4 regions of the Oceanobacillus sp. FSL K6-2867 genome follow, and region 4 is predicted to be linked to each of the others. Evidence: riboswitches for the same ligand, from Rfam matches in the RefSeq annotation. Region 4 holds a riboswitch; each other region holds the start of a gene.
The links. Region 4 has a riboswitch for thiamine pyrophosphate ahead of NSQ77_RS07555 (lipoate--protein ligase family protein). Riboswitches for the same ligand answer to the same signal wherever they lie in the genome.
Positions count from the first base shown of each region.

Region 1: linked by a shared signal. The riboswitch ahead of thiT (energy-coupled thiamine transporter ThiT) and the one ahead of NSQ77_RS07555 (lipoate--protein ligase family protein) in region 4 are both predicted to bind thiamine pyrophosphate.
Region 2: linked by a shared signal. The riboswitch ahead of NSQ77_RS15120 (3-oxoacyl-ACP reductase) and the one ahead of NSQ77_RS07555 (lipoate--protein ligase family protein) in region 4 are both predicted to bind thiamine pyrophosphate.
Region 3: linked by a shared signal. The riboswitch ahead of tenA (thiaminase II) and the one ahead of NSQ77_RS07555 (lipoate--protein ligase family protein) in region 4 are both predicted to bind thiamine pyrophosphate.

Region 1 is NZ_CP150144.1:3,798,869-3,806,608, forward strand. It holds gene NSQ77_RS18305 (M3 family oligoendopeptidase) at 1-1,617, shown strand, start outside; TPP riboswitch at 1,687-1,790, shown strand; gene thiT (energy-coupled thiamine transporter ThiT) at 1,901-2,470, shown strand; gene NSQ77_RS18315 (hypothetical protein) at 2,540-2,677, shown strand; gene NSQ77_RS18320 (general stress protein) at 2,794-3,144, opposite strand; gene NSQ77_RS18325 (hypothetical protein) at 3,278-4,699, shown strand; gene NSQ77_RS18330 (Glu/Leu/Phe/Val dehydrogenase) at 4,803-6,182, shown strand; gene NSQ77_RS18335 (carbon starvation protein A) at 6,313-7,740, shown strand, end outside.
Region 2 is NZ_CP150144.1:3,112,849-3,120,588, forward strand. It holds gene NSQ77_RS15100 (NAD(P)/FAD-dependent oxidoreductase) at 1-504, opposite strand, end outside; gene NSQ77_RS15105 (hypothetical protein) at 835-1,236, shown strand; gene NSQ77_RS15110 (hypothetical protein) at 1,702-1,869, opposite strand; gene NSQ77_RS15115 (LLM class flavin-dependent oxidoreductase) at 2,127-3,437, opposite strand; gene NSQ77_RS15120 (3-oxoacyl-ACP reductase) at 3,520-4,272, opposite strand; TPP riboswitch at 4,395-4,494, opposite strand; gene NSQ77_RS15125 (DNA alkylation repair protein) at 4,727-4,972, opposite strand; gene NSQ77_RS15130 (dihydrodipicolinate synthase family protein) at 5,309-6,217, shown strand; gene NSQ77_RS15135 (LacI family DNA-binding transcriptional regulator) at 6,267-7,277, shown strand; gene NSQ77_RS15140 (tripartite tricarboxylate transporter substrate-binding protein) at 7,295-7,740, shown strand, end outside.
Region 3 is NZ_CP150144.1:2,044,079-2,051,818, forward strand. It holds gene recR (recombination mediator RecR) at 1-11, opposite strand, end outside; gene NSQ77_RS10185 (YbaB/EbfC family nucleoid-associated protein) at 110-424, opposite strand; gene dnaX (DNA polymerase III subunit gamma/tau) at 541-2,223, opposite strand; gene tenA (thiaminase II) at 2,417-3,109, opposite strand; TPP riboswitch at 3,202-3,304, opposite strand; RNA gene ffs (signal recognition particle sRNA large type) at 3,430-3,695, opposite strand; gene tadA (tRNA adenosine(34) deaminase TadA) at 3,748-4,206, opposite strand; gene NSQ77_RS10210 (isochorismatase family cysteine hydrolase) at 4,298-4,831, shown strand; gene NSQ77_RS10215 (glycoside hydrolase family 18 protein) at 4,896-6,185, shown strand; gene NSQ77_RS10220 (type 1 glutamine amidotransferase domain-containing protein) at 6,290-6,805, opposite strand; gene NSQ77_RS10225 (Rrf2 family transcriptional regulator) at 6,869-7,309, opposite strand; gene hmpA (NO-inducible flavohemoprotein) at 7,595-7,740, shown strand, end outside.
Region 4 is NZ_CP150144.1:1,532,395-1,540,134, reverse strand. It holds gene NSQ77_RS07590 (hypothetical protein) at 1-512, shown strand, start outside; gene NSQ77_RS07585 (ABC transporter ATP-binding protein) at 526-1,218, shown strand; gene NSQ77_RS07580 (FtsX-like permease family protein) at 1,215-2,555, shown strand; gene NSQ77_RS07575 (thioredoxin family protein) at 2,582-2,920, opposite strand; gene NSQ77_RS07570 (hypothetical protein) at 3,048-3,272, shown strand; gene NSQ77_RS07565 (CotY/CotZ family spore coat protein) at 3,335-3,898, opposite strand; gene lipA (lipoyl synthase) at 4,170-5,114, opposite strand; gene NSQ77_RS07555 (lipoate--protein ligase family protein) at 5,107-5,895, opposite strand; TPP riboswitch at 6,112-6,215, opposite strand; gene trpA (tryptophan synthase subunit alpha) at 6,343-7,140, opposite strand; gene trpB (tryptophan synthase subunit beta) at 7,140-7,740, opposite strand, start outside.

The DNA.
Region 1 (7,740 bases), 2.1 Mb from region 4:
TTCCTGCAAATCGTACATAAATTAGAAAAGACAAGCAAAAAACTGCGTGAGGCTTCTGCTTTTGTAAGCTGTCTCAGTGCACAAAACGTAAAAGATGAAAAAGCGGACATATTAGTCGGCCAGCGAAGTGCTCTTTCTGCAAAAATGGGAATTATTACAACGAAATTTGATCAAAAATTAATTGCTATTCCAGATTCAGATTGGAAAACATTATTGCAGTTGCCTGAATTGGTGGATATTGCTTTCGTCTTAAATGAAAATAGAGCAGCAGCAAAAGAAAACCTGTCTGAGGAGCAAGAGGTACTGATTAACGATTTAGCAGTAGATGGCTATCATGCCTGGAATCAAATGTACGGAGCGGTCGTAGGTAATATGACAGTGAAGATTGAAGAGAATGGGGAACACAAACATTACTCTGTGGGTCAAGCTTCCAATTTACTTACGAATCCTGACCGCGAAATGCGAAAACATGTTTTTAAGCGGCTGGGTGATGCCTGGGAAGAACAAGCAGCTTTATTTAGCCAAACTTTAAATCATTTAGCCGGCTTCCGCTTGGAAACTTATAAACACCGTGGATGGAGACATGTTTTAAAGGAACCATTAGCAATAAACCGGATGAAAAAAGAAACACTGGATGCAATGTGGACTGCTATTATTAATAATAAAAAGCATTTTGTAACGTATTTAAATAAAAAAGCAGATTTGCTTGGCTTAGAGAAATTAAGCATTTACGATATTAGTGCTCCGCTAAGTAAAACTGTAAAAACATCAAGCTATACAGAAGGTGCAAATTATATTGTCGATCAATTTCAAAAGTTCAGCCCAAAGATGGCAGATTTTGCAAAAATGGCATTTGAAAAACGATGGATAGAAGCTGAAGATCGGCAGGGTAAGCGTCCTGGAGGATTTTGCACGAGCTTCCCAGATAGTGAGCAGACACGTATTTTTATGACATATTCTGGTACATCTTCAAATATTTCTACACTAGCCCATGAATTAGGTCACGCCTATCATCAGCATGTGATGAACGATGTCAACGGCTTAAACCAACGCTACGCAATGAACGTGGCAGAGACCGCTTCGACCTTTGCGGAGATGATTGTAGCAGATGCATCTGTAAAAAGTGCACAAAGCAAGGAGGAAAAGCGCTCTCTGCTGGAGGATAAAATTCAGCGTAGCGTTGCCTTTTTTATGAATATACACGCTCGGTTTTTATTTGAAACACGATTTTATGAAGCGCGTAAACAAGGAATGGTGTCCGCACATCACTTAAATGAATTAATGATTGAAGCACAGAAGGAAGCTTATTGTAATAGTTTAGAAGAATATGATCCAAGCTTTTGGTCCTCTAAGCTGCATTTTCATATAACTGGTGTTCCGTTCTATAATTTTCCATATACATTCGGCTATTTATTCAGCCTGGGTATTTATGCATATGCAAAGGAAAAGGGCGGCAGCTTTGAGGAAGATTATATTGCATTATTAAGAGATACCGGCAGAATGACAGTAGAAGAGCTTGCACAGAAACACCTGAATGTTGACTTGACTAAGCCGGATTTTTGGGAGAATGCAATTGGATTATGTGTAGAAGATGTAGAAGAATTTCTCAGCTTATAATATACTATAATTTATTTGTTAAATTCTAATAAATAAGGTACAATACAGATGACAAAAAAGTAAATAGAAAAAGCCTACAGGGGGAGTCGTTTTGGCTGAGAGTGAACAATTAAGTTCAGACCCTTTGAACCTGTTAGTTAATTCTAACGTAGGGATGGTAGTCTTTTTGATGGAATAAAGAAAGTAATGTGAGCGAAGCAGACTGCTTATTGCAGTCACCATCAGAAAGCTTCCCTTGGCATTACTTTTTTGCGTCTAAAAAAGTAAGGGAGAGTTTTTAACATTGAATACAAAACGTACGTTATTTTTAGTAGAGGTAGCGATTTTTACTGCATTAGCACTTCTTTTAGACATTCTTCCAATATCTTTTAAAATTTGGGCGCAAGGCGGATCGGTTTCATTTGCAATGATTCCCATTTTTATTGTTGCCTTCCGCTGGGGGATTAAAGGTGGTCTGCTTTCTGGGTTTCTTTGGGGAGTTTTGCAAGTGGCAACTGGAACGGCTTATGTTTTAGTACCGCTGCAAGGATTTATTGATTATGCAATTGCATTTACAGTACTCGGCTTTGCTGGTGTTTTTGCTAAGAAAATTCAGGGAGCGGTTAAATCTGGTGAAACGAAAACATATTTGAGCTATATCACCTTTGGTGTTTTCGTTGGCTCTGGCTTGCGTTTCATAGCTCATTATGTGGCGGGAATTGTTTTCTTCGGCTCAGCAGTTGAAGGCCAGCCAGCTTGGCTGTATTCATTAATTTATAATGCATCATACATGGTTCCTTCATTTATTCTCAGTTCTGTAATTGTATTTTTCTTGTTCCATAAGCAGCCACGAACATTAATGAACGCTGCATAAAATATTATACATTCGCTCACAGAAGAATAACCTCTAGAAGGGGTTATTTTTTATATAGGAGGTGATGAAATGCGTGAATTAATCGGTACATGTGTGAAATGCAAAGAGGAAGTCTATTGTAAAGATGGATTCTTTGATGGTGTACACAAAGGGGGAAAACTATTTTGTAATCCTTGTGCTGCTAAATTAGATAAGAAGGAGTTGTAAATAATAAGCATCCTTTTCATTAAAAGACCTCCCTTTCAGGCTAAAGAAGAAAGGGCGGTATAATCCCGCCCGGAGTTCTTGCCTAAGTCTTTAAGGGAGATTAGGTTTCGGCTTTTTTAAGCGAGCATTTGATCAACCAAATCATGGTTAGTAACGATAAGAAGAATTTTGCCGTCATCTAAGTCCTCTTCATAATTTTCTGCCTCTACAGAAGAAACACCAATTTCTTTTAGCTTGTTTCGTAATTCATCACCTTGACTGTTAAACATATTTCCAACAGCACTTGAAAAATCCATTTCTTTCATTCCAATGGTATTTGCGTCAGCTCCGTCAGCTATTCGACCAGTTCTTTCATCGTCGTGTGTAAGGATATAAATATCCTCTTTCGTTATACCTCTTGCCTTTAATTTGTTAATATCAAGTTTAATTTGGGTTTCATCTACATATTCTCTTACATATGGTTTCATGTTTGCATACCTCCTTAAAAAGTTATTATTTATGTTCCCGTTCTTTAAATAATAAAACATCCAGTGCTCGAAATTGTCGCATACAGAAATTTTTACGCATAGGCTATAGCACATCCAAAAGGGAGGAATACGTATGGTTTTAACATTTTCCCATTTGCTTTATGGCTTATTTACACTCATTGTTATTTTAACAATGGTTTTTAGAAAAGGTGTTGTATTTCCTACGCTATTAGGAACCTTTATTATTGGCTGTTTTTACACGGGCAGTGTTGTGGATGGGCTGACGACAATTTTCAGAGCTAATTTAGTAGCCGCACAAGAACTATTCAATATCTTTCTGATTATTACCTTTATGCTTGCGTTATTGCATGCACTTCGAGATTTAGAAGCTGACAGAAGGATGGTTGAACCGTTTGAGAAAATGATGGTAAATGGTCATGTTTCTTTTTTTGTTCTCGTAGGTGTCACTTATGTTATTTCGTTGTTCTTTTGGCCGACCCCTGCAGTTCCATTGATCTGTGCATTGCTAGTTCCAGCAGCTGTTCGTTCTGGCTTGCCGGCGATGACATCCGCCGTTGCGATAGCTCTTGCAGGTCAAGGAATGGCACTCTCCTCGGATTATATTGTGCAAGTAGCACCGGGATTATCTGCAGCATCCGCTGGTGTCGATATTAATGAAGTTGCTGATAAAGCGATGATTCTATCGCTTGTTTCTGGTAGTGTAGCCATTCTGCTTGCATATATATTGTTAAGAAGAGGTATCCGAAAAAAAGGCGATGCGCGAATTGAAAAAGACTTAAAAGGATTACAGTCTACTGCCACGTCTAATCACAAGGCAAAAACAAAACACGTTACATTTTGGAGTAAAACTTTTGCTGTAATTGTCCCGCTGACATTATTAGGTGTTGTAGGCTTCATGATTTACGAAAAGCTTCTTTCTGGAAGAATGAGTGGTTTAGAAGGTGGCGATGGTGCTGCATTTATAGGGGGAGTAGCTGCAGTTTTATTGTTGGCTATTACATTTGCGTATGGGAGACAACATGCACTGGATTACATCAGTAACCATATTACAGATGGATTTGTATTTGCGTTTAAAGCAATGGGTCCAGTCATTCCAATTGCAGGCTTTTTCTTTCTGGGAAGCCCAGAATTCTCAGGAAGTATCCTGGGAGTTGAAGAGAATGCGCCAGCACTATTATTTGACCTTGTCCAGTCTGTACAAGATTACCTCCCGCAAAGTGCGTTTCTTGCAGCTTTCAGTCTTTTAATAATTGGTATTATTACAGGTCTTGATGGTTCAGGGTTCTCTGGTTTACCACTAACTGGGGCATTGGCAGCTTCTTTACAAAACAATGCAATCGATGCATCGACTCTTGCAGCAATCGGTCAAATGGGGGCTATTTGGACTGGGGGCGGAACAATTGTTGCATGGTCTTCTTTAATTGCAATTGCGGGATTTTGCGGCGTATCTGTGATGGAACTTGTAAGGAAAAACTTTATTCCCGTAATCTGCGGTTTAATGATCGCTACCGTTTTTGCAATTTTTTTGCTGTAGGTGATTTTAATTTAAAAGGATATTATTGGTAGAGGAGGAAGCAATCATTTGTTACACTAGAGAAAAATTGGGGAAATTAAACAAAAAGGAAGGAGGTATCGTCATGCCAATTAATACAGTTGAAATGATTGGGAACTCTTTGGATATCTTGTCTGATGAAACCGAGTTTCTAAATGATATTCAAGATCAGGACAGGGAAAAGGTTTTCCGAGCGCTAAAATCAATTTTATCGACTCCGAACCATATTGCAAAATCCTTTCTTCGGGTTACACTTGAAAATGAAGAGGTAGTTCGAATCCCTGCTTTTCGGGTACAGCATAATAATATTCTCGGACCATATAAAGGCGGAATTCGATTTCATGAATCGGTTCATGAGGATGAAGTGGTTAATCTTGCTACTTTAATGACACTCAAGAATGCGCTGCATGAAGTGCCTTTTGGTGGAGGAAAAGGTGGTGTCGTAATTGATCCTAGAAAATACCATCCAAGAGAGCTAAATCTAATATCACGAAAATACGTTCAGTATTTCAGCGATATTATAGGACCAGACAAAGACATACCGGCACCGGACGTAGGGACAAGTGAACGTGAAATGGATTGGATGATGGGAGAATACAAAAGTATCCATCCTGGAGGAAGCTATCGTGGCAGTTTTACGGGGAAAAGTGTTGTCAATGGTGGATCGTTAGGACGCAAAGAGGCAACAGGAAAAGGTGTCTACTACTCATTCCGTTATTTATTGCATGATTTCTTAGAAGAAAAGGAGGCATGGCTGACAGAACGGGAAAACACAGCTGCTAAGAATCTACTGCTTCATAAAGATAAACGATTGCGAGCAGCAATCCAAGGTTTTGGTAATGTAGGATCTGTTGCAGCACTGGAAGCCCATCAATGCAAATTATTGAATAATAAAGTCATATCTGTAAGCGATCACAATGTGGCACTCTTCAATAATGATGGTCTTGATATTCCAACACTTATTAAATACACGACGAAGAACCAAGGAGACTTGCCGAAAACAACTGCTGAATTAGAATCAGCAGGCATAAATGCTAATATTCTTTCCCGTGATGAATTATTAACACTAGACGTAGATGTGCTTTTTCTGGCGGCTTTAGCAGACCAGATTCACGAAGGAAATATGGAGCAGATACAAGCTAAAATAATCGTTGAGGCCGCAAATGCACCAATCAACAATGCAGCAGACGGCTATCTGAACAACAAGGGAGTTATTATTATACCAGATATTTTAGCAAATGCAGGCGGGGCCATTGTATCCTATTTTGAATGGCTGCAAGGCCGAGAAACCCAATTTTATTCGGAGAAAGAGGTTTACACTAAGTTATATGAAAAAATGACAGTGACCTTTCAAGTCGTTTATCCGAACTATTTTTCGGATCAGTTTACTTTAAGGCAACATTGCTATCGTCATGCTGTGATGAAATTATCGACGATACTGTATAGGCAGGGCAAGCTTTATTGATATTTAAAAGAAAAGACAATTAGGGTCTTTTCTTTTTTTGTGTGCAGCATTATTTTGATATGAATATAACTTATTTTAAATACATAGCATGTACTGGGTAAGAACAAATAAAAGAGGGGGGAGAAGTAACTTGAATGCGATCCTAGTTGCTCTTATTGGTATAGTCATTTTTGCTTTGGGTTATCGCTATTATTCAAAATTTGTTGCTGAAAAGATTTTTAGGCTGGATCCCAACTATGTAACGCCAGCGCATCGGTATAAAGATGGTGTCGATTTTGTGCCAACAAATAAGTTTATCTTATGGGGACATCATTTTACCTCTGTAGCTGGAGCTGCACCAATTGTAGGACCTGCAATTGCTTTGTATTGGGGTTGGTTGCCTGCTTTTTTATGGGTAATCTTAGGTACTGTATTTGCAGCAGGGGTGCATGATTTTGGCACGTTAGCATTGTCCGTTCGAAATAAAGGGCAATCTGTTGGCACTATTGCAGAGAAGTTAATTGGGAAACGCGGAAAGATTTTATTTCTGTTTATTATCTTAACCCTTGTATTAATGGTTAACGCTGTGTTTGCATGGGTAATAGCAAACCTGTTTATTACGTACCCATCAAGTGTTCTTCCAGTTTTTATTCAAATTCCGCTAGCTATTTGGATTGGGTATGCAGTATATAAACGGAATGTCAAAATGCTGGTACCGTCATTAATTGCACTCGTTATTATGTATGTTGCCGCTATTTTATCTGCAGATATTGCCTTTTTACAAATTGATTTAGTCGCATATATGGGTGGAGAAGATGGCACGGGATTATTCGGACTAAGCACCGTTTCAACTGCTTTCTTAATTTGGATCATTATATTAATGATTTACGTGTACATTGCTTCCACACTCCCGGTTTGGAAGTTACTGCAGCCAAGAGATTTTATTAACTCCCATCAGTTAGTTGTTGGCCTTGGAATTTTATATCTCGGTCTATTATTTACCAATCCACAAATTACAGCACCATTAACAAATCCAAAACCAGATATATCATGGTTGCCATTATTATTTATTACAATAGCGTGTGGAGCGATATCCGGTTTTCATGGACTCGTATCCTCAGGCACATCCTCGAAACAATTAAATAACGAAACAGATGCTCGTTTTGTTGGATACTTTGGAGCTGTTGGAGAAGGTATATTGGCATTAATTTCAATCCTTGCTGTTGCAACATTATTTGCTAGTACAGCTGATTTTAATGCTGCTTATGCAAGCTTTAATCAGGCAAATGCCGGTGGATTAGGAAATTTTGTTGAAGGAGCTGCAGTTTTAGCTGGAGGGTTAGGCATATCAGCTAACATCTCAACGACAATTGTTTCGATTATCGTTGTCAGCTTTGCTGCAACTACATTAGATACAGCAGTACGTTTAATGCGCTACATTATTGCTGAAATTGGTGCCGAGTATAAGGTTAATGTCTTAACAAAACCACATGTTGCTACTTCTGTTGCAGTGTTATCAAGTACAGCTTTAGTGTTAATACCAGAAGGACCGAATGGATTTGGTTCAGGCGGATACTTG
Region 2 (7,740 bases), 1.6 Mb from region 4:
TTCACTCCAAGTAGATTCTAGTATACTATAGACATCTTTACTTACCAATGGTTTTACTGCTTTTAATCTATCTGCCACAGAAAGATGATCGACTTCCTCTAAAGTATTGTCAAAGAAAGGATTATATGGACGAGGAAAGTAATCTCGGCCACCCTTTAAGAATTCTTCCATACCAATCATGTGTTTTTCTTGCAATTCTTCATATGTTCCGGACTTCACTTTACCGTCTTTAATCCAGTACGCTTTCTCCATTGTTGGACTTTCTCTTACTTGTAAGTTATAGCGTGTAAGTTCCGCCCACATATGAGGCTGGTTCCAATGAACATAGGTTCCACCTATTTCAATGTTCTTACCCAATCGATTATCTGTCCAAGTTCGACCACCGATACGATTTCTTCCCTCTAAGACCAACGTTTTGAACCCTCTATTACTTAGCTCTCTTGATGCTGTTACTCCAGAAAATCCAGCTCCAACAATGATTACATCATAATTAGTACTTGTCATTTTTAATATCCTCCTCTTATTATTTTTTAAAAATTGAATAGCTTATATTCCCTCCTATTAAGTATAACTTAGTTAAGCTATACTTAATATACTTTATATTATAAACATTAATATTTTAATGAAAAGTAGGAATTTTAAAATCATATAGATTTTTTTAAAAATGTACTATACGCATATATATAATATATACCTTTAAAAATTATAGTATGCATAATCATACTATATGATTAAAAAGACCATACTGTACAATGTAAAAAATAGATATATACTAGTATCTATTAAGTATAGCTTAATAATACTTACCAATAATTAAATTATAGGAGGATAATCATGACTAAACCATTAGCTAGCAAACCAGGATTTGAAATCTTTAAAGTAGCAGATTTAGAAAAAAAATATCCATTACTAGATTTAGGTAAAATGATTGACAAACGAGGAGTAAACAGCGAAATTGTAGATATCCCAATAACGGAATCGTTAAATCCACTTACAATCGGCTTGTTCTCAATGAAGCCAGGAGATTCATTTGATTTCTTATATGAAACACTAGAATTCAAAGTTGTAACAAAAGGGAAATTTGTCCTCCGTGACGAAGAAGGCAACCGTCACGTTGCAGAAACAGGAGATATAATCCTATTCTCACCAAATGTACCAGTTGTATTTGATGGTGAAAGTGATGGAGAGGCAATCTACACGAAACATGCACCAGCTGATCCAGGAATGATGAATTAATTAATATACATTGAAATAATAAAGCCAATGTTTTCTTAAATAGAAAACATTGGCTTTATTCATATAGAATTAACATATGTTTTCAGAATTTTGTTGTCTTGTCCACGAGAGGAAGAAGTATCTATTTAATAAACTGATGCATTTGTAGGGGGGGATAGATTTAATTCAACAAGTCATGGAAAAATACTAGAAGCTGAAGCACTAGAGAAAAAAGCAAACGATAGTAATAGGGTGAATATACTGAATAATAAAACCCGTTCTTCTAGTAAATGTATACTCTACTACTTTATTAAATTAGACCCCATTGATCTTGCGTAGAAGTGGGCCCACATCATAAAAAAGGTGTGGGCCATTTTTCAATTAATATAGTAGTTACTCTATGGCAAAGCAACAGACTACCAACCTATTAAGGTTGTTTTCTCTTTAATCTTGATTAATTCAAGTCGGTTTATTAACGCTTTTAGATTAATTTTTTAAAGGATAAAAGATTAACACTCCAACCAATAGAAAAGTGATCAGTCCTCCGAGTCCAGAAGTTATAAGAGAAGTTTCTGCTGGATACTGCCATTTAAGGAACCCTAGAATGAGAGCTAGTATCCATCCGATAATATGAATTTTTGTTTGTCGTTTCAATTCTTATTACCTCCAAAAGGAATTGTCTTGTTAGCGCTCTTTTTTCACAAATGTACCAGCTGCAACGGTTTATTGTTACGCAATCGTTCTTTCCCTTGGTAATGAACACTGTTATTTCCACTCTCATCTGAAATCTCAATCGTGCAATTGAAAAGATCATTGAGAAAGGTTGATCTGCCTATGAAATTCCCTTTGCTAATAAACTATACAAACATAATGGTGAAGATGCAAAGTATAATAACGTAAGTCCAATTTAATTATTTTGTTAATCCTAAATGTTCACGGAAGGTGTGACCTTCATAATTCTTTCTGAAGAGACCTCTTCTTTGCATTTCAGGAACAATCAGTTCCACAAAGTCTTCTAAACTGCCTGGTAATGTAGGAGGCATAAGATTAAATCCGTCAGCAACACCAGCTTCAAACCAGACCTCCATCTGATCCACAATGTCTTCGGGTGTACCTATCAATGTATGATGTCCACCGCCTGCACTAAGATAACCTAGTAATTCTTTTACTGTAGGTTGTGTATCATGAATAATTTCCAGTATTGTTTCGTAACGTCCAACTGGACCAGTAAATTCTTCTACTGGAGGTAATGGAGGTACTGCTTTATCAATTTCCCAATTTGAACAGTCCTGCTGAATAAAGAAACTCAACTGTTTTAAAGCAGTTTCGATAGGTAATTGCTCATCTAATGCTGCTTTTTTGCCTAAAGCTTCCTCACGCGTATGCCCTACATAAGTGACTAGGCCAGGGAATACTTTAATATGTCTATTGCTGTCTTCGCTTTGTTTAACTTGTTCATCTAATTTTTTACGAAAACTTTTTGCTTGCTTTAAGTTCCACGACACGGAATAGACTGCATCGGCATATTTTGCGGCTAATGCAATGCCTTGTTTAGATGCTCCCGCTTGCATGGATACTGGTTTGCCTTGCGGACTTTTGGGTGTGGTGGATGGGCCATGCACTTTAAAATACGTACCATCGTGATGAAAAGGCTGAATGTTTGATGGATTTATCAATTTCCTTTCTTCTCGATGATGCAGAAACGCATTATTGTCCCATGAAAGAAATAACTTGTTCATTAAAGCAGCGAATTCATCTGCCTTTTCATAACGTTTGTCACGAGGTGGCAGTTCTTCCATACTATGATTCATCGCCTCAAAATCAGTCATGGAGGTAACGAGATTCCAGCCAACTCGCCCTTTTGTAATATGGTCTAAACTTAAGAGCTGTCGTGAAGCTGTGAAAGGATTAGAAAAAGTGCTTGAAATTGTTGCAACTAATCCAACATGATTTGTCACTTGCGAAATAGCTGTTAAATTGACTACTGGATCAAACCAAAATGCTGGCATATCACTGGCATTTTTAGCTGGAAATGATTGATTATCAGCAAAAAATACTGCGTCAAAATAACCTTTTTCCGCTACTTGTGCTAAAGATTGATAATAAGAAATATCCCCAATATGTTCAACGCTTGAGTCAGGCATTAACCAAGCAGCTTGATGGTGTCCACAACCATACAGCAAAATACCTAAATGCAGTTGTCTTTCTTTCGTTTTTGTCATTTTATTTGCACCTCAACATACATCATTATTAACTGTCTTGTATATTCCGTTTTTGAAGGATCAGCTATCGTATTTTAAGCTATTAGTTCATTGTCAAACCGCCGTCTATTGTGAAATTTTGACCTGTAATACCGTCTGCATTTTCCGAAGATAAATAAGCGACCATATTGGCTACATCTTGAGGTGTAGTCACTTTCTTCAATGGCGTTGATTGAGCAATTAAATCGAATACTTCTGGTGTTGTAACGGCACTCGCGTTAGTTGTTTTTAATAATCCACCTGAAACTACATTCGCTTTTATACCATATACACCTAATTCGGAAGCGATATTCCGTGTAAAACCTATTAACCCAGCTTTAGCTGTTGTATATTCGTGATAGGGTACAACAGGATTTTGATATAAATTTGTACCGATGCTTATAATACTTCCATTTTGCCGTTCAATAAATTGGGGGATGACGCTTTGAATTACATTAAAAGCTGCTTTTAACGTACCATCTAGTTGTTTTTGATAATCATCCCATGTAAGTTCTGTGAAGGATTTTTGTTTGGTTGGATCAAACTTGAAATCTACCAATGCATTATTGACGACAACATCTATTTGGCCAAAATATTCCGTTGCTTTTTTTATCAATTCATCTACTTCTTTACGATTTGTTACATCAGCCTGAATTGCAATAGCATTCTCTTCACCAATCTCAGAAACGAGCTTCTCAGCAGCTTCTTTGCTTTGATAGTAGTTGATAACCACTTGAAATCCTTGCTGTGCCAATGTCTTTACAATAGTTGCCCCTAACCCTCTGCTGCTTCCTGTTACTAATACTGTTCTAGTCATCCTAACAACTCCTATTAATAAAATGATAGATAAAATAAAAATACGCAACCATCCCATAGGAAAGCTGCGTAAAAACAAATAACTACATATTAAAAATAAGGCATAAACGTTCTTTAAGTATGTATTTAGAGTTTACACTTTCCTACGCTAGTTTCAACTAGTTCAGGTTCAAAGGGTTTGAGTAATACTCATCTCAGTTAAATAACACCCCTAGTGCATATAATTAAGTTATATTCAATGTTATAATCTTAAGAAATTTATGTCAAGGGAATAGGGCTGGTTAACATAATTTTATGATTTTTGCTATAAAACGTGATTGTTTTTTTATTCAATTTATACTCTTAATCATAATGGATTCATATTTATAATCGATCATTAATTAACAAGTTTAGGTTTCTTAAAAGGTTAGTTTAAATTAGAGTTCATAACAATGAAATCATTTGGATCCTTAATTTTAAAAACCTTCATATTTAGCAAATTGTTCAAATGTATTTTCATTATCTATCAAACCACATATTCCACATTGAATACGGTATTTTGGCCCCTTATACATCTGATGGAACATTTCTGTATTCTCATCTGTATAACTTTCCAGTAATTCTCCAGTTTTTGCATCTAGTTTAACAGGTATTGCGATTTGCTCAATGAGATTAAAGCGGGATTTATTTGTTTTGCAATTTGGACAACGGTATGGCTTCATCCGTATTGCACCTCCATATGTCTTTTAGTGATGACGGTCATTTTCTGATTTTCATGTTTATTGTGGCCTATTTGCTTTTTATTATTCGGGAAACTGTTTGTTTGGGGAGTTTTGTTTTGGTTAATGAGCTTCTAAAACTTTAATATGGAACAATTTACTCTTTTCGTATTTATTGATAAAAATTAAAAATTCCTATTGAAAAGTAAACGCATTCATATTATAATATGATAAAACGTTTTACTATATTATCATGCATTTAACATAGATTATAGGGGTTAAATATAAGATATTTAAGTATATATAATAAAACGTTTTACTATGTATAGGAGGGGCGAAATGAAAAAACTGTATGGTGTTACTACAGCAATGATAACTCCGATGTATGAAAATGGAGAAATCAACCTAGAAGGCACGAAGGAATTAACGAATTTTTTAATTGATAAGGGTGTTGATTGTCTTTACCCATTAGGAACAACAGGAGAAATGTTTAAGCTTTCGGTATCTGAGAGGAAAAGGGTTGCTGAAGCGGTTATTCAAACAGCGAATAATAGGGTGAATGTTTTTATCCATGTTGGTGCTATGAATCAAAGAGATACAATTGATTTGGCCCAGCATGCATATGAAGCTGGAGCAGATGGTATTGGTGTCGTTACACCTGCATTCTTTAGCGCAAATGATTATGAAATTGAAGAATATTATGCAACAGTTTCAAAGAAACTACCAAGTGATTTCCCTATTTATCTATATAGTATTCCTCAGCTATCAGGAAATGAGTTATCCATCCCAGTTGTAAAAAAATTAGTAGAAAAATATGAAAATATAATAGGAATTAAATATAGTTATCCTGATTTTGTGATGTTAAAAGATTACTTAGCTGTTGGAAATGATGGATTTTCCGCATTAACCGGTGCAGATTCCTTATTCTTACCTGCGTTGGCACTGGGATGTGATGGTGTGGTTTCAGGTGTTTCCTGTGTTTTCCCAGAACCATTTGTTGAGATATACAAAGCTTATCAAAATAAAGAATTAGATAGGGCAAGAGAATTACAAAGACATGCAGACAAGTTAATTACATTATTAAAAGGTGGTTCTAATATGTCTTATTTTAAAAAGGCTATTGAATATAGGGGAATCCAAGCAGGTTCTGTTAAAGCACCTCAATTAGATATCGGCAGTCAGGAGGAAAAAGAACTGATTGAAAAACTCGATGGGTGGAAGTTAAACATTCCTTTGGTAATCCGATAGCCTTTCCGTTATTCTGTATGGAAGAATGATGTTACGGAGGCGGAAGTTAATGAAGAAAATTACGATAAAAGATGTTGCAAAAGATGCAGGAGTTTCCATTAGTACCGTGTCAAAGGTCATCAATAATAAAGGATACATTGGAAAAGACTCACGTGCTAAAGTGGTGGAATCTATAAAACGCTTAGGATATAAAGTAAATGCAAATGCAAGAAGTTTAAAGTCTTCGAAGTCTAATAAGGTTGCGGTTCTCATATCCGATATTTCGAATCCTTATTTAATGTCAATTGCAAAAGAAGTTGAAAAAACGATTCGTGGTTTGGGTTTTCATATGATCCTTGTAAGTCACAGTGATGAAGAAGGAACAGAGAATGCTGCCCTACAAATTATTATAGAACAGCAAGTCGCTGCTATTGTTGTTATTCCTACAGGTGGAAATCAGGATGTGTTCCAAAGTATAAAAAAATCAAATATTCCAGTTATTTCTGTTGATAGGGAAATTGAAAATGTAGAGACTGATTTAATTGTAGACGATAATTATTATGGATCGTTTGAAAGTGTTAGATATCTTTCCGAACTTGGGCACAAACGTATAGGCATTATATATGGACATACAAGAAATTCAATTGGACGAGATAGATACCAAGGAGCCATGGATGCAATAAAACATTTCAATTTAGATTCGGATCTAACATTAATAAAGGAGACGAACTTTAAAGAAGAATTAGCATATAGAGCAACAATGGAATTAATGCGGCTTCCAGATGCTCCTACTGCAATCTATTCTTGTAATAATACTATGACTATAGGAGTTTTAAAAGCATTAAGAGATTATGGTGTTCATATTCCAAATGAAGTCTCTATTATCGCATTTGGGGATCAGAAACAGTGGGAATTATTTGTTCCCAAACTAACTTTAATGACACAACATATAAGTAGAATTGGAATTGAAGCATCTATTATGTTAAAAAATCGCTTAATGTTAGATAAAAGATTTCCTGAAAAAAAGATTGTTATTAGACCAACTTTAGTAGAAGGTCAATCGTGTCGAAAAATTACTTAAATTGGAGGTAAATATCTATGAAAAAGTTTATTTCGTTCTTCTTAATTTCTAGTTTAGTTCTTTTCTTAGCTGCTTGTGGTAATTCAGACAGTAAAGCGGGAAGCTCTGCTGATCAAGAGACAGGTTCAAGTTTTCCTGAAGACCAAATTGAAGTAGTCGTTCCTTTTGCTGCTGGTGGAGCATCTGACTTAGTTTCTCGTACGATTGCAACAGAAATGGAAAAGGAACTTGGTGTACCAGTTGTTATAACAAATAAAACTGGAGGCTCTGGTGCAACTGGTTTACTTTCCGTTAAAGATGCCAACCCAGATGGATACACAATCGGCTATGTACCAGTTGAATTAGCAATGTTGGAAAGTCTGGGATTAGCAGAAATAAGTCCTGAAGATTATGCAGCATTAGGTCAATTAATGACAATCCCTGCTGGAATTATTGTTAGCGGAGATGCTCCTTATAATTCAGT
Region 3 (7,740 bases), 510 kb from region 4:
GGATAATACATCAAGGTTGCCTCCTACATGAAAACATAAGCACCCGCTTCAAACCGGGTGCTTATACTTGGCATGAGTGGTCGCACTCCCTGCCGCTTTTTTCCTTTAATTAAAACATTCCAGGCATATTTAAGCCCTTAGTAAATTGCCCCATTTGCTGATTCGTCTTATCATCAATTTGCTTCAATACATCATTTGTTGCAGCAATGATAAGATCCTGAAGCATTTCGATATCATCTGGATCTACAACTTCTTCTTTAATTGCAATATCAGTGATTTCCTTTTTTCCGTTTGCAGTAATGGTAACCATTCCGCCGCCAGCTGATGCTTCGAAGGACATCTCATGCAGTTCATCCTGAGCCTGCATCATTTTCTTTTGCATTTTTTGCATTTGCTTCATCATATTGTTCATATTTCCCTTCATGGAAAATACCTCCTTTAAATTATAAATAAATTATTTTTCCTAATCACATCCAGCTCCAGCTACCAGCAAGACTTCCCTCACCATACGTCGCTAACCGGGGCTTCCGCTTTTTGCTTCTAATCGTGTATTTCCAGCAAGTCATCTCCGAAGAGTTTCCTTGCTTCATCCACTAATGGATCTCCTTGTTCCTCATCCTTTGGCTTATCTTGTTTGCTTATATATTCCGTACGCAGCTGTGTCCAATCGTTATCTGGAATCGGGATAATCGTTAATTGCTTATCCAGCACACTTGCAAGTACGGATTCAACTGTCTCCCGATTATCTAAAAATAAGGAGCAGTGGATTTCATATTTAAATGCGACAACAAGTGAATCTGCTGATGCTGCTGCAGGTTTACTATCCTGTATTGTTGCATGTGCAGGTGCATTCATCTGCTTCAGCTTACTTAAAAAGTTGGCCCATTGTGATTGGACTTGTTTTAATGCAGGCTTTTCTGCTTTGCCCAGCACATCACGAATCCGCTCAAACGGTATTTTATAGCTGTTTTTTGATCCTCTCGCAGGCTGCCTTCTCTTTTCCGATGCAGCAGGAGCTTGATTCATCTGGGCTGGCTGCTGTTTCAAGGTTGTAAGCTCTTTTTCCAATTGCGTCATTTTGTTCATTAATTTTGATACTGCTTCCGAATCAACATCAGCTCCAGTAGATTCTTGAACATGATAACGGTTGGTAATTGTCAGTATCGCAATTTCGATGAAAACCTTTGGACTATTCGTCCATTTGATTTCCTGCTGACATTGATTCAGTTGGATGATAGCATCCTGAATCCAACCAGCTGATACAGAATCAGAAAGTGCTAGAAAGTTGTCATCTACTCTGGCACGCTCCAATAAACCTTCCAAGGTTGGAGCACTTTTGAACAGTAATAAGTCGCGCATAAAATAAATAAGATCGTATACAAATCGTCCAGGATCTTTTCCACGCTGGATCAAATCATTCAGCAGCTGTAATGCCTGTTCTACATCTTTTTCGTGCATGGATTTCACAATATCAGTGAGCACTTTCTGGGAAACCCCACCTGTAACAGCCAAAACATCATCAAGCTCTACTTGATTCTCACTATAGGAGATTGCTTGATCAAGAATACTCAATGCATCACGCATTCCACCTTCTGCTGCTAATGCAACAGTCTCCAAAGCCTCTTCAGAAACAGAAATGTTCTCTGCCTCCATAATCGTTTGCATACGATCTACAATTGCCTTATTGGATATTGGTTTGAAGTCGAATCGCTGACATCTCGAAATGATCGTTAATGGAATTTTATGTGGCTCGGTTGTTGCCAAAATAAAGACAACATGCTTTGGTGGTTCTTCCAATGTTTTCAGTAATGCGTTGAATGCATTAATGGAAATCATATGCACCTCATCAATGATGTACACTTTATATGGTACTGCACTTGAGGCATACTTCACTTTGTCACGGATCTCACGAATATCATCAACACTCGTGTTGGATGCTGCATCAATCTCAATAACGTCTGAAATCGATCCATCCAAAATACCACGACATGCATCACATTCATTACATGGTTCCTTGACTGGTGCATGCTCACAGTTGATTGTCTGGGCAAAAATTTTGGCAGCACTTGTCTTCCCTGTCCCTCTTGGTCCAGAGAATAAATAGGCATGCGAAAATTTATCTTGTACAATCGCATTCTGCAGTGTTCTTGTAATATGTGTTTGTCCTACGACGTCCTCAAAGGTTCTTGGACGCCAAACGCGATATAAAGCTTGATAGCTCATAATACAGATTCCCCTCTATGATCTATTTCTAATTATACCCGATTTTAGGGGTGAATGTGAACCATAAGCAGACGAAATATATTTTTTTAAAAAGTCATCTGGTATTACTGTCACATTTCGTTTATAAGTAGGTTGATTAGAAAGTTTTGCGGAATAAAAAATCAGGGTGGATTTTATATACCACCCTGATTTTTTATTTAAACAGACGCCGAGTCTCTTGCTTTTCCGAAAGCCATGTTTCAAACGTATAGGACATCTCCCAGAATGCGAGCTCATATTCTTTCGCAATAATAAATTGCTTTTTGATTTTCCGTTTTTCTGTTTCGCTTGCTTTTTCTGCTAATTCATCAAGCAGGTCAATCATCTCTTGTGTGGATTCCTGGAACCACTCACTCGCATATGTGTTTAGCCAATTTTGGTAAATTTCCTCTTTCGGTTTTGCTTCCTTATAAGTAAAGCCAATATCTGCATATAACCAGTAACATGGCAGCATTGCAGCTATAATTTGAGACAGGCTTCCAGACAGTGATGCTCGGTATAAATGCGATGTATACGCATATGCAGTCGGTGCAGGCTTAAAATTCTCTATTTCCGCATCTGTAATCTGTAAAATTTCTGCATGCTCCTTATGCACGGTTAATTCTGCTTCAGCTGTCTTCTTTGCTTTTTCAGCCAGTTTGGCAGCAACATGAAAGTCATCTGAATGTGCAGCGGCAAATGCGTGCACCTTACCGTAATGCTTCAGATAATAAATATCCTGCAAAATATAATTTTTGAATATTTCCAATGGCAAATCGCCACGTACAATCCCTTGTACGAATGGATGATTTAGACTTAGTTCCCAACTCTGTTTTGTTGCCTCTCGCAATGATTCTGAAAAACGCATAATAATTACTCCTCCCTGTATTTACCTTTGTATGAACACTAAAAAACCACCCCGAAATGGAGTGGTTTTATATACAGCTACAGAATATGTATAAGTCACCAGCTCCACTTCCCTACGCTGGTACTAACCAGTTCAGGTTCAAAGGGATAAAGAAATGTATCTTATCTCAGCCAAATGGCACCCCTAGTGGATTTTTATTTATTCTGATTCTATCTTATTTCATTTTTTCATAAAAGTAAAACTATTTACATGAAATGTGTTTCATCGCATTAAAAAACACCCTTCAAAACGTTTGAAGGGTGTTTGATTGAATTATGTAGCCGTGCACCCACTTTCGATGTGACGACCCTATGCGTTACTTAAGTTCATGGCTCGGCCTAGGCTTCCCCACGGCACACAGAAGGTTCCACTTACTGCTGCTTCCTTCCGGACCTGACAGGGTTCGTGGGTTCCTGTTGCGTAGGACCCGGACGTCAACACCAATCCCTTAAGGCAGACCATAAAATCGCCACACCTAGAGTGGGAATTCAGCCTCGCTATAGCGGATTGCGAGTACAGGGCACCGCTACCTCCCCGCTTAGCACGGTAGTTACCATTATAACGACTAAAACGACAAAATGCAACACCAAGGTTACCGACTATTTTTTCCTTTTGCGAAGTGCACGAAAGAAATCTTTAAGCAATGCAGCACACTCTGTTTGTAAAACACCTGACGTTAATTCAACCTGATGATTAAAACGGGGTTCATTCAATAAATTCATTAATGTACCTGCACAGCCAGCCTTGGGATCTGCTGCTCCGTACACAACACGCTTAATTCGTGACTGGACAATAGCGCCTGCACACATCGGGCATGGCTCTAATGTAACGTAAAGGGTGCAATCCTCCAGTCGCCAGCTGCCTATTTTTCCATTTGCTTCCTGTATAATAACGAGTTCAGCGTGGGATAATGTCGTTTGTGAGGTTTCCCGCAAGTTATGACCTCTTGCAATAATTTCATCGTTATATACAATAACCGCACCAATTGGAACCTCATTTAATACAGATGCTTTTTTTGCCTCTTCAATTGCCGCTTCCATAAATTTTACATCATTCATATTATCACAACGCCTTGTTTTAAAGTTTGAAACAATCCGAAACGGGGAAATACTATTAAGTAGTCTATACCGAATATAAGGAGACCTATAAATGGATACATCACTTAATAACACTGCCGTATTATTTATCGATATTATCAACGATTTTGACTTTGATGGCGGTGATGATTTATATCGAAATACGAAGGCAATTCTGCCAAACCTCATTAAGCTGAAGAAATTTGCTAAAGAAAATGGCCTGCCTACTATTTATGTTAATGATCATTACGGTTTATGGCAAGCAGACTTTCATAAAATTATCGAAAACTGTAAGAATGATCGGAGCAGGGGTATTATCGAGGCACTCGCTCCCGAGGAAGATGATTACTTCCTGATTAAACCACAGCATTCTGCCTTTTTCCAGACCCCCCTCCAATCCTTGCTTACAGATTTAAATCGAAGTCACCTTTTAATGGCCGGAATTGCGGGAGATATTTGCATTCTTTTTACTGCAAAGGATGCATATATGTACCAGCTTGGGATGCATGTTCCAGCAAATTGTATGGCATCCGAAACAAAGGAGAATAATGACTACGCATTATATTTGATCCGTTCTGTGATGAAAGCGAATATCGACCCACTTTAAGTCATATCGACGTCCTCCTTCACATAAGTTGAAATGAGAAATTGTTTTGAAGGAGGAAGTTTTCTTGCAAATTCATGTTGTAGCAGAAGGAGATACGCTGGCTTCAATCGCTAATACATACAATACAACTGCTGTCGCCATTACGAATGCCAATGAGCTGGACGCTCCTGATGATCTCGTCATCGGGCAAGCGCTTGTTATCCCAATCATTGGTCAGTTTTACTTTGTTCAGTCAGGAGATAGCCTCTATTCCATTGCAAATCGATTTGGGATGAGCTATCAAGAACTGGCATCAATTAATAATATATCACCTGAGATGACACTTCCTGTCGGCTTACGGCTTTATATTCCACCTGGAGATAAGCGTGAAATCACATCATATGCATACATTGAGCCATTTGGCGACACGGTTTCTGAAACCTTAGAAAATGCCGCCGCCAAAAATTCCCCTTATTTAACTTACCTTGCGTTATTCAGCTATCGGGTAAATCGAGACGGCTCATTGAACGCACCACCAATGGGGAATCTTAGGGAAATTGCTGAAAACACAAATACAGCAATGGCAATGGTTGTAACAAACTTGGAAGGTCCTGGTTTCAGTGATGAGCTTGGTCATATCATTTTAACCGTACAAGCGGTTCAAAATACATTATTGGATAATATCGTAAACACAGCTCATTCAGAAGGATTTACTGATATCCACTTTGATTTTGAATTTCTGCCAGCTGGCGACAGAGAAGCATATAATACATTTTTACGTAAAGCTAAGGAGAGATTTTCCCAGGAAGGCTTACTCTTATCTACAGCTCTCGCGCCAAAAACAAGTGCTGCTCAAACAGGTCAATGGTATGAGGCACATGATTACGCTGCTCATGGCGAAATAGTTGATTTTGTTGTATTGATGACATATGAATGGGGCTATAGCTACGGACCTCCAATGGCTGTTTCACCAATTGACCAAGTTCGAAATGTCGTTGAATATGCGTTAACCGTTATTCCTGCAAATAAAATATTATTAGGTCAAAATTTATATGGCTACGATTGGACATTACCATTTGCAGAAGGTGGAGAGGCTGCCCGTGCTGTAAGTCCACAGCAAGCAATCGCAATTGCCCGGGAACATAATGCTGCTATTCAATTTGACCCTGTAGCACAGGCACCATTTTTCACTTATACTGATGCTGAGGGAAATGAGCATGAAGTATGGTTTGAAGATGCCCGATCCATACAGGCAAAATTCGACATGATTCGTGAGCTGGATTTACTAGGTATCGCCTATTGGAAGCTCGGACTTGCCTTCCCACAAAATTGGCTTCTGTTAAATGACCAATTTACAATAACAAAAATAGAATAGAATGTCGTCCAGCCTTTTTCAGTCGATTCAAAAGACCGCCCCCCCTTTTGATGGAGGACGGTCTTTTTTCTTGTCATTTATTACAGTAATTTAAATACTTCCGCCTATTTCAATAAATTAATGGATTCCCGATTAAATGCTGGCAAGTCATCTGGTTGTCTGCTTGTAACGAGCTGGTTTTGGCAAACAACTACTTCTTTATCAACAACCTTTGCGCCTGCGTAATCCATATCAACTTGGATTGATTTGTATCCTGTCGCATCGCGTCCTTCCAGCGATCTTGCTGTAATTAATAGTTGTGGTCCATGGCAAATCGCAAATACAGGCTTTTTCGCATCCATAAATTGTTTAGCAAACTTCACAAAGCGATCATCTGCCCGTAATAAGTCGGGAGAAAAACCGCCAGGGATGAACAACGCATCAAAATCATCTGGATTGACATCATCAATCCCATTATCAATTGTTAACGTAGTTTCTTTGTTTTTCCCTGTTACTTGGTTGCCTTTTTCTTTTTCAATGGTGATTACTTCATGTCCTGCTTCTTTAAAAGCCTCTGCTGGGCTTGTATATTCAACATCCTCAAACATATCGGTTATGACAGTTGCGATTTTTTTACCCATTATTTATCCGCTCCTTCTAATAAGATTCATAAGGAGTCTTCCCTTTTATAGGAAATTGAAACATCATTGATTCATGCCCATTAATGCTCGCAATTCCTCTTCATTCGAAATTAAATCTTGAACGGTATATTCATCAAGCACTTTGAAAAAGGCATGGAGCGCTTTATTCAGTGCGTGTTTCAGGGTGCATGCAGGGGTAATTACACAATGGTTTGTTCCCTTGTCAAAGCATTCGAGTAAGTTAAAATCACTTTCAAGACTGCGAACAAGCAGCCCAACGTTGATTTCCGATGCAGACTTTGCCAGCCGAATCCCACCATTTCTGCCTCTAATTGTTTCCAATAGACCCATTTTATTCAATTCAAAAACAATCTTCCCCAAATGATGCTGCGAGATGTTGAAAACCTCTGAGATTTCTTTAATACTAGCAAGCTCATCATTCGGTTTCGTTCCTGTATAAATTAATACGCGCAATGCGTAATCTGTATACTTCTTTAATTGCATGAATGGCTCACCTCGTTTACTTCTTCACAATATTGTAACACAAAATGACTTTTCACTATTGATACAGTGCAAATAAAACATATATAATTAAACATGTATTATAAATACATCTTTAAAAATAAAAACGGAAGCATCCCCTATTGGCTAAATACGAGACGACGTATAGAGGTATGGGGAATCTCGCTAGTCGTTGGGCGCTGAGGCTGGACGTGGCTGTTCCAGTAAAAAAAATTCCTTCAGCCAATTTTATATTTTTAATTAAAAAACGGTAAGGAGTGCTTTGAAATGACAACAGAAACTGCTACTGGATTGGACCAAAAAACAAGGGACATTATAAAAGCTACTGTACCAGTTTTAGAGGAACACGGAACTGCAATAACAAAACGTTTCTATCAAATGATGTTTGAAAACCACCCAGAATTAAAGAATAT
Region 4 (7,740 bases):
ATATCCAGCAGCCAATGGAACAGGTTGTATTTGGAGAAGAACTTATAGAGGAAAGTGTCATTGATGAATGGGAGTCAACCTATGAAACGATCGATCGTGAACTCTTTCATTACAACTTGGTGACAGGGGAAAAAGAGCAAATAAAATTACCGAAAGGGATTTCAAATAATGCATTTCCATATACAGCGAATGATGAAATGATTTATTTTACAGAAGATGTCGAAGGGAAACTGGAGATAACTTCTTTTAACATGGAAAATGGAAAAATCGAAGCGAAGCAAACGATAGCAATTCCGGAAGTCACCGATGAACTAGGTTATATGTATAAAATATATGGCGAGAAGGTGTATGTTGTTCCTGCATCAAAACTTCCAAAACAGGATCTGTCTTTGTACATTATTCATTTAAGAACAGGAGATACACTATACGAAGGAAAGATTACAATGAAGAATCCAAAGAAACAGGATATCGATTACGATCTGGATATCCATTCAATCGAATTGGATGAATAATGGGGGACTTATTTTGATTACAGTAAAACAATTAAGCCATCATTTTGTACTAGGCAAGAAAAGGCAGGAAACAACGTTACCAGTTCTTCAGGATATCTCATTTCAAGTGAATGAAGGTGAAATAGTAACGATTGTTGGAAAAAGTGGTTCAGGAAAATCTACGCTACTGAATTTGATTAGTGGCTTTATTCGTCCAACAGAGGGCGAAATCTGGATAAATGATCAGAGAGTGAGTGACTTATCGGAGTCTGGATTTGCAGATTTTCGTTTAAAGCATATGGGATTTATTTTTCAAAGCTTCCAGTTAATTCCCAGTATGACAGCTTTTCAAAATATTGAATTGCCATTAATTTTAAATGGTGAAAGTGAATCATCACGCAAGGAAATAACGCTTGCTATTCTGGAGAAGGTTGGCTTAATAGAATTCGCCGATCATTATCCAAGTGAGTTATCTGGTGGTCAGCAGCAACGTGTCAGTATTGCGAGAGCATTAGTATTAAACCCACCGTTAATCCTCGCTGATGAACCAACCGGAAGTTTAGACAGCGAAACAGAGGCAGAGCTGCTGCAATTGATTAAACAGCTCAATTTGGAAATGGGGATCACATTTCTTATCATTACCCATGATGACGAAGTAGCGGCAATTGGTGACCGAACCATAACGATAAGTGACGGACGAATTGCAGAGGGGGTTAGATCCCAATGAAAATAAAAGATCAATTTCGCTTCGTTCTGCAGAATCTTAAAAAGAATAAAGTAAGAACAGGGATGACTATTCTAGCAACGGCAATGGGATGTGCCTTCCTTATTGTTTTAGCATCTGTTGGATATGGGCTGCAAGAGAGTATTATTAAAGAGACGTTGGAACAGCAAATTGTTACAGAAATTGATATCCATGGACATCTAGAAAAGGATGGTAACTATCGCTCCCTAACGATGGAAGATATTGATTACTTAGAGTCTATTGATAATGTTAATGCTGTAACACGGAAAAATCAACTGCGTCAATTTCCGACTTTTTCCCTGGATGAATATGGATCAGAAACAACTGCTGTATCAGCACATTTTCCGTCTGAGGTAGATGCGGGGTTGGAGCTTGATAAAGGAAGGCTGCCGGAAAAGCCGAATGAAGTAGTTGTAGGCTATCATTTTCTGGATTATTTTGTACAGGATGTGAAAGGTGAGGATATATATGATGAAGCATCTGGAGAAATTAAAGGGGAATATCTGTATCAAGACAATTTAATTGGACAAACGTTAAATATGACAGTGAAAAGGAATTTAGAGGTTGATGGAGAGGAAAAGGCTGTACCGCTTACTGTTGTTGGAATTTTAAAAAAGCCAACGAAAGATTGGATACAAGATCAGAATGTATATATTTCTGGTGAGGTTTTTACTGATGTGGAAGCTTATACCGGAGCACCTGGTGGAGAATTAGGTGTTGATGGAGACCAGCTTGATTCAGCAACTCTCAATGCATTTGATGAAGTAAAAGTGTATGCAACGAACCTGGAAGCAGTTCAGGTTATTGTGGATGAACTAGACGATGCAAATTATGCTTCATATTCTGTTGTTAGTGAGATGAAGCAGATCAACATGCTGTTTACAATCATGAAAGCAGGCTTAATTCTAATCGGTACAATTGCGATTCTTATTGCTTCAATTGGTATTTATAATACGATGACAATGGCGGTAACAGAACGTGCCCCAGATATTGGTATTATGAAGGCAATTGGTGCAAATCCCAAGACAATTAAACAAATTTTTCTGCTGGAAAGCAGTTATATCGGAATTGTTGGAGCGTTCATAGGTACCTTAGTAGCTTACGTGGTCAGTTCCTTAGTAAATATAGGTTTGCCAATTATTATAGAGTTTGCCTTTCAGGAAGAGCTGCCAGAACAACTGCAATTTTCGATGATACCTGTTAGCCTTGTTCTCATTTCTGTGGGAATTTGCTTGCTTGTGACGATTTTATCTGGTTTGCGCCCAGCAAACCGTGCCACAAAAATTGATGTTTTAATGGCAATGCGAAGAGAGATATAGCAATATGTAAAAATGTGCTTGAATCGTTAGGATTCAAGCACATTTTCATAAATTCTGCGTATCTTTTCTTCTAATAAATCCAAATGTACAATTCGTGCTTCCCGTATATATTCTTTTCCATCTACAAAAAACAATAGAACAGGGATGGTAAAGATTGAAAAACGTCCAGCTGCCATTTGAACTTCCTCTACATTAATATGAGCTGTATTTATTTGTGGATAGGATTCCATCAATTTTTCAACCTGTGGTAATAGCCCATGACAAACACTGCAATTTGGCCGGGAAAAATATAGGAAAGAAAGCTGGTTTTCTGTTATAAATCTTTCTGCATGTTCGATGGTTTTAATTTTCATAAATTCGCTCATTGTAATAAACCTCCGTCTGCCTGTCTTTCTTAAAGTATAGCAAGAAAAAGAAGTTTTTTCATGATTAGGTTTAATAATAGTGCTGAAAGGAAATGAAAATAAAAAGAGACAATGAGGTGAGAAGTCAATGCGCGATAAAGATAAACGTTCTACCAGTAATGAGAAGCCGAAGTGGAATGAAGAGAGAAGAACGAAGCTGGATGAACAGGAAGAGCAAAAGTTTGTGGATGATATACCGATGGAAGATTTAAAAATAGAAACACACGACGAAAAAAAGAAGACGAAAACGAAGGACGATTCCCAAAGTGAAAGAAAGTATAAACGGAAAAACATTACGGAGAATTCAGAATGAAAGACCCTAAGCCGATGCTCAGGGTCTTTTTGTTGCTGCGGTAAAAACCTTTCTTTCATATACTAACATGTACAAGAATGATGGCCCGGTGGTAATGGTCTAATAGGATCTAAGCAAGTGATAGCGCAAAAGCATTCTAAATCTAGTGTGATACAGATACCAGTTTTTTTGAAGTCTACTGTATGATGATGAGATTTACTTTCAAAGAAATCAACTAGTTTTTCTCCTTTATGCGTTACTGGAATACAATGTTCATTTACAGGCTGTAATAATTCAACCTCGACACAGCAGCTGTGTGGAATAAATCGTATAGCCCGCAAGACTGGTGTTTCGATTGCAGCAAATGTATCATAATCATGATGGCATCCTTTTTTTTCTTTTTTATGAACACCGCTTGCAATAAATGGTTTAAGGCTGCCTTTGTTAAATAGAACAAATGGAATGGTTGTGTTCATATTTTTGCTTTTAGAATGTGATGAAAGTAATTGTTTAATAGAATTTTCACAGCTGCTGCTGCAGTGTTTGTTTTTGTCTCTATCGGATACTTCTTTCTGTGCACAGACTATCTTTCTTACTACTTCACAAACACAATTATGATGATTGCATGGATGGGGATTATGACTCATGAATTGTCGCTCCTTTCTCTGTTGCTGTATTTACTATCAAGATATGTTGATACTCTCGCGATGCCTGTATAATAGTCTAATAAATTTTGGGAAATGAAAATTGTACGGATGAAGTAGGGTAGATGCATAATAAGCTCGTGATGGAGAAGGGAAATTTTATGTTAGAAGGTATAATTTGTGGGAAGGCTGTCGGATTGAGAGTGAATGTGTCGATAAATCCCCCCTAACGAATTATTAGGAGGGATTTTTTAAATAACATGTATTTAAAAGTTTAAAAGTGAAAATCAACTTGTTTATTCTCTTGTGACTCATAGCCTTTCATATATTTAATTCGTCTTTGTGCTGAAGATTGGCTTACTTGTTCATCAGCATGGTAAGAAGAGCGTACCAATGGACCAGACTCACAATGTGAGAAGCCTTTCTCGAGAGCGATTTGTTTCAATTCTTCAAATTCATCTGGATGGTAATACTTTTCAACGTTTAAGTGCTTTTTCGTTGGTTGTAAATATTGTCCAATTGTAACGATATCCACATTATGGGCACGCAAATCATCCATTGCCTCGATGAGTTCCTCTTTTGTTTCTCCCAGTCCGACCATAATACTGGATTTTGTAGGAATAGCTGGTGCAATTTCTTTCACACGTTGAAGCAGCTGTAAGGACCGGTCGTATCTTGCGATGGCTCGAACGCGTTTTGTTAATCGTCTAACGGTTTCAATATTATGATTGAAAATATCTGGTTCGCTATCCATCAGCGTATGTAAGCTTTCATAATCACCTTTCATATCAGATGGCAGAACTTCTATCGTACAGCCTGGGTTCTGATGACGAATTGCCCGGACAGTATTGGCAAAAACAGCTGCTCCTCCATCTTCCAGGTCATCACGCGCAACCGCTGTCACAACAACATGTTTTAGCCCCATAATGGAAACAGAGTCAGCAACTCGCTTTGGTTCACCCAGGTCAAGCCCGCTTGGAAGACCTGTTTTCACTGCACAAAAACGGCAGCCCCGAGTACATGTATCGCCTAAAATCATAAACGTGGCTGTTTTTCGTTCGCTCCAGCATTCATAAATATTGGGACATTTTGCTTCTTCGCATACTGTATTCAGTCGTTGATCACGCATTAAGTGCTTTAGTTTTTTATAGGATTCATTTGTGTTGATTTTGGTTTTAAGCCATTCTGGTTTACGAATATGTTCTGCCTGTTTAGCCAATGCTAGCACGCTCCTTATTTTGAGTTAGATTCCATGCTTTCGATTCATATTTTGATTGTGCTAATTGCTGTACTTCTTGCCATTGGGTTTCTGTTAATTGCAAAGGATGGAGCTCAAGATTTAAACCTTTCTTGAAACCCGCTTTAAATGCTTCCGTTAACATGTCATAATGATACTTTCGATTTGTCAATTGATTAATTGTGACGGCTTTTTTGAAAAAAGCGTCTCGACTCCGTTCTCGTAAACGTTCGGAGGAAAATAAGAATAAATCAAAGAGCATCTCTGTATCCATGCTCATTGGAATTGAGCCATGCTGCATAAGTACGCCTTTTTTTCTTGTTTGAGCATTTCCAGAAAGCTTTTTCCCTTCTACAACCATTTCGTAGAATGCAGGTTTTTCAAAACATATTGCTGTTCTGCCTCTGGCCTTTTCCCTGTCTGGAATTGCGTACTCAGCGGGGATGCCTAAGTTGTGATAACCTTCAAATACCCCTTTGGATAGTACGTGGTATGCTTCTTGAACGGACACAGGAATATCTGGGTCATTCTCTGAAATAACAAGGCTGTACGTTAATTCATCGTCATGAAGCACTGCACTGCCACCGGTTAATCGTCTGACAAATTGGCATTTATGCCGTTCTATTGCATCGAAATCAATCTTTTTGTCAACCTTTTGAAAGTAGCCGACAGATAAACTAGGTGCTTTCCAGCCATAAAATCGTAATGTTGGTGGGATTTTACCTTCATGATGCCAGTTGATTAAGCACTCATCAAATGCCATATTCCACGAAGCATCCTGAAAGCCGGTATTAATAAAAGCCCAATGTTTCTTCAATGTAGACACCTCCGATGAAAAGAATACCTTTTTGAGAGCTGCTAGATGCTGAGATATAAAGCGTCAATGCTGCAGTGAGCGCTTACGATTCTTTATTTAAAAAAGACTGCATCAAATAGAATGCAGTCTTTAATAAATTTATCCATCGATAACATATTAGATCCATTTTCGACTGCACATTCCCCACGCTAGTATTACCTAGTTCGGGTTCAAAGGGTCAGGCGCGGAACGTCTTTCTCAGCCAAGCAGCTCCCCTAGTGCGTATTTATTTATTCGAATTACATGCTAAGCTTACTGCTTATTGTAATAATTGTAAAGATAAATACAACAATTAGCGTTAAGAATTTTTATACTAGTTCGTATTCACGTACAAACTAACCTGATATGTGTGTTTTACCGAACTTTATGCATGTTTGTTTGAATGCTTCCTTTTATTAGCTGCTGGATGTTTTTTCGTTTTCCCTCATGCAGCAGCTGAACAATTTTACTTCCAACGATGACACCATCACATGCTTCTGAAAGCTCCTGTGCCTGCTCGGAATTTGAGACACCGAACCCTGCAAGAACAGGGATAGAACTATTCTTCTTAAGAAGTTTCAAATAATCATGCACTTTCATATCGTGTGATTCACGCTCTCCTGTTGTCCCTTTAACAGCAACCGCATAGAGAAACCCTTCTGAACGTTTTGCTAATTCTATTAAGCGTTCTTCTGAACTTGTCATTGCTGCAAGGCGAATAAAAGCAATGCTCTGATCATATAAAGCACCAGCTACAATCTCTTCTTCTTCCATCGGTATATCAGGTATAATGACGCCATCAACCCCGGCTTCAAAGCAATCCTTGGCAAATTGGTCAACCCCGTATGCTAGAATTGGGTTTAAATAAGTCATGATAACAATAGGAATTGAACGATTATCCTTAAAGGCTGCTAGTTTTTTTATAACTGTTGCTAGAGTTGTTCCATCCTGTAATGCACGGATACCAGCCTCTTGAATAATTGGTCCATCTGCAACAGGATCGGAGAAGGGGATACCAACTTCAATTGCTGCAGCCCCACAATCTTGTAGGAAGTGTATTGTTTCTTCTAAGTGATTGAGTCCGCCGTCCCCAGCCATCATATAAGGAACGAAGATTTTCTCATTCGCATTTATTCTGTCCTCCAGTATACGTTCTAACTTTGCTTTACCCATTACATGTTCCCTCCAATCCTGTTTTTTACCTGTTCGACGTCTTTATCTCCACGTCCTGATAAGCAAACGACGATATTGTCTTCTTGTGGCATTTCTTTCGCAAGCTTCATTGCATATGCAATTGCATGTGCGCTTTCTAGTGCAGGAATAATTCCTTCTGTTTTGGATAAAAACTGGAAAGCTTCAAGTGCTTCATCATCTGTAATGGATGTGTAATTCACCCGATTTATTTCATGCAAGTGACTATGCTCAGGCCCAACACCAGGATAGTCAAGTCCGGCAGAGATAGAGAAGGCTTCCTCGATTAATCCTTCTTTATCTTGGAGTAAGTAAGTTAAAGTACCATGCAACACACCGACTTCGCCGCCAGTTAGAGTTGCGGCATGCTGATTTGTTTCAAGACCAGCGCCTCCAGCTTCTACACCGAATATTTTTACATCTGTATCCTCAATAAATGGATAGAACATCCCCATTGCATTACTGCCGCCACCGACACAGGCGATGATTGCATCTGGCAGTTTACCAGTTTGATCGAGGATTTGTTTTTTTGTTTCTTTCCCGATAATAGATTGAAGATCACGAACGATCTTCGGAAATGGG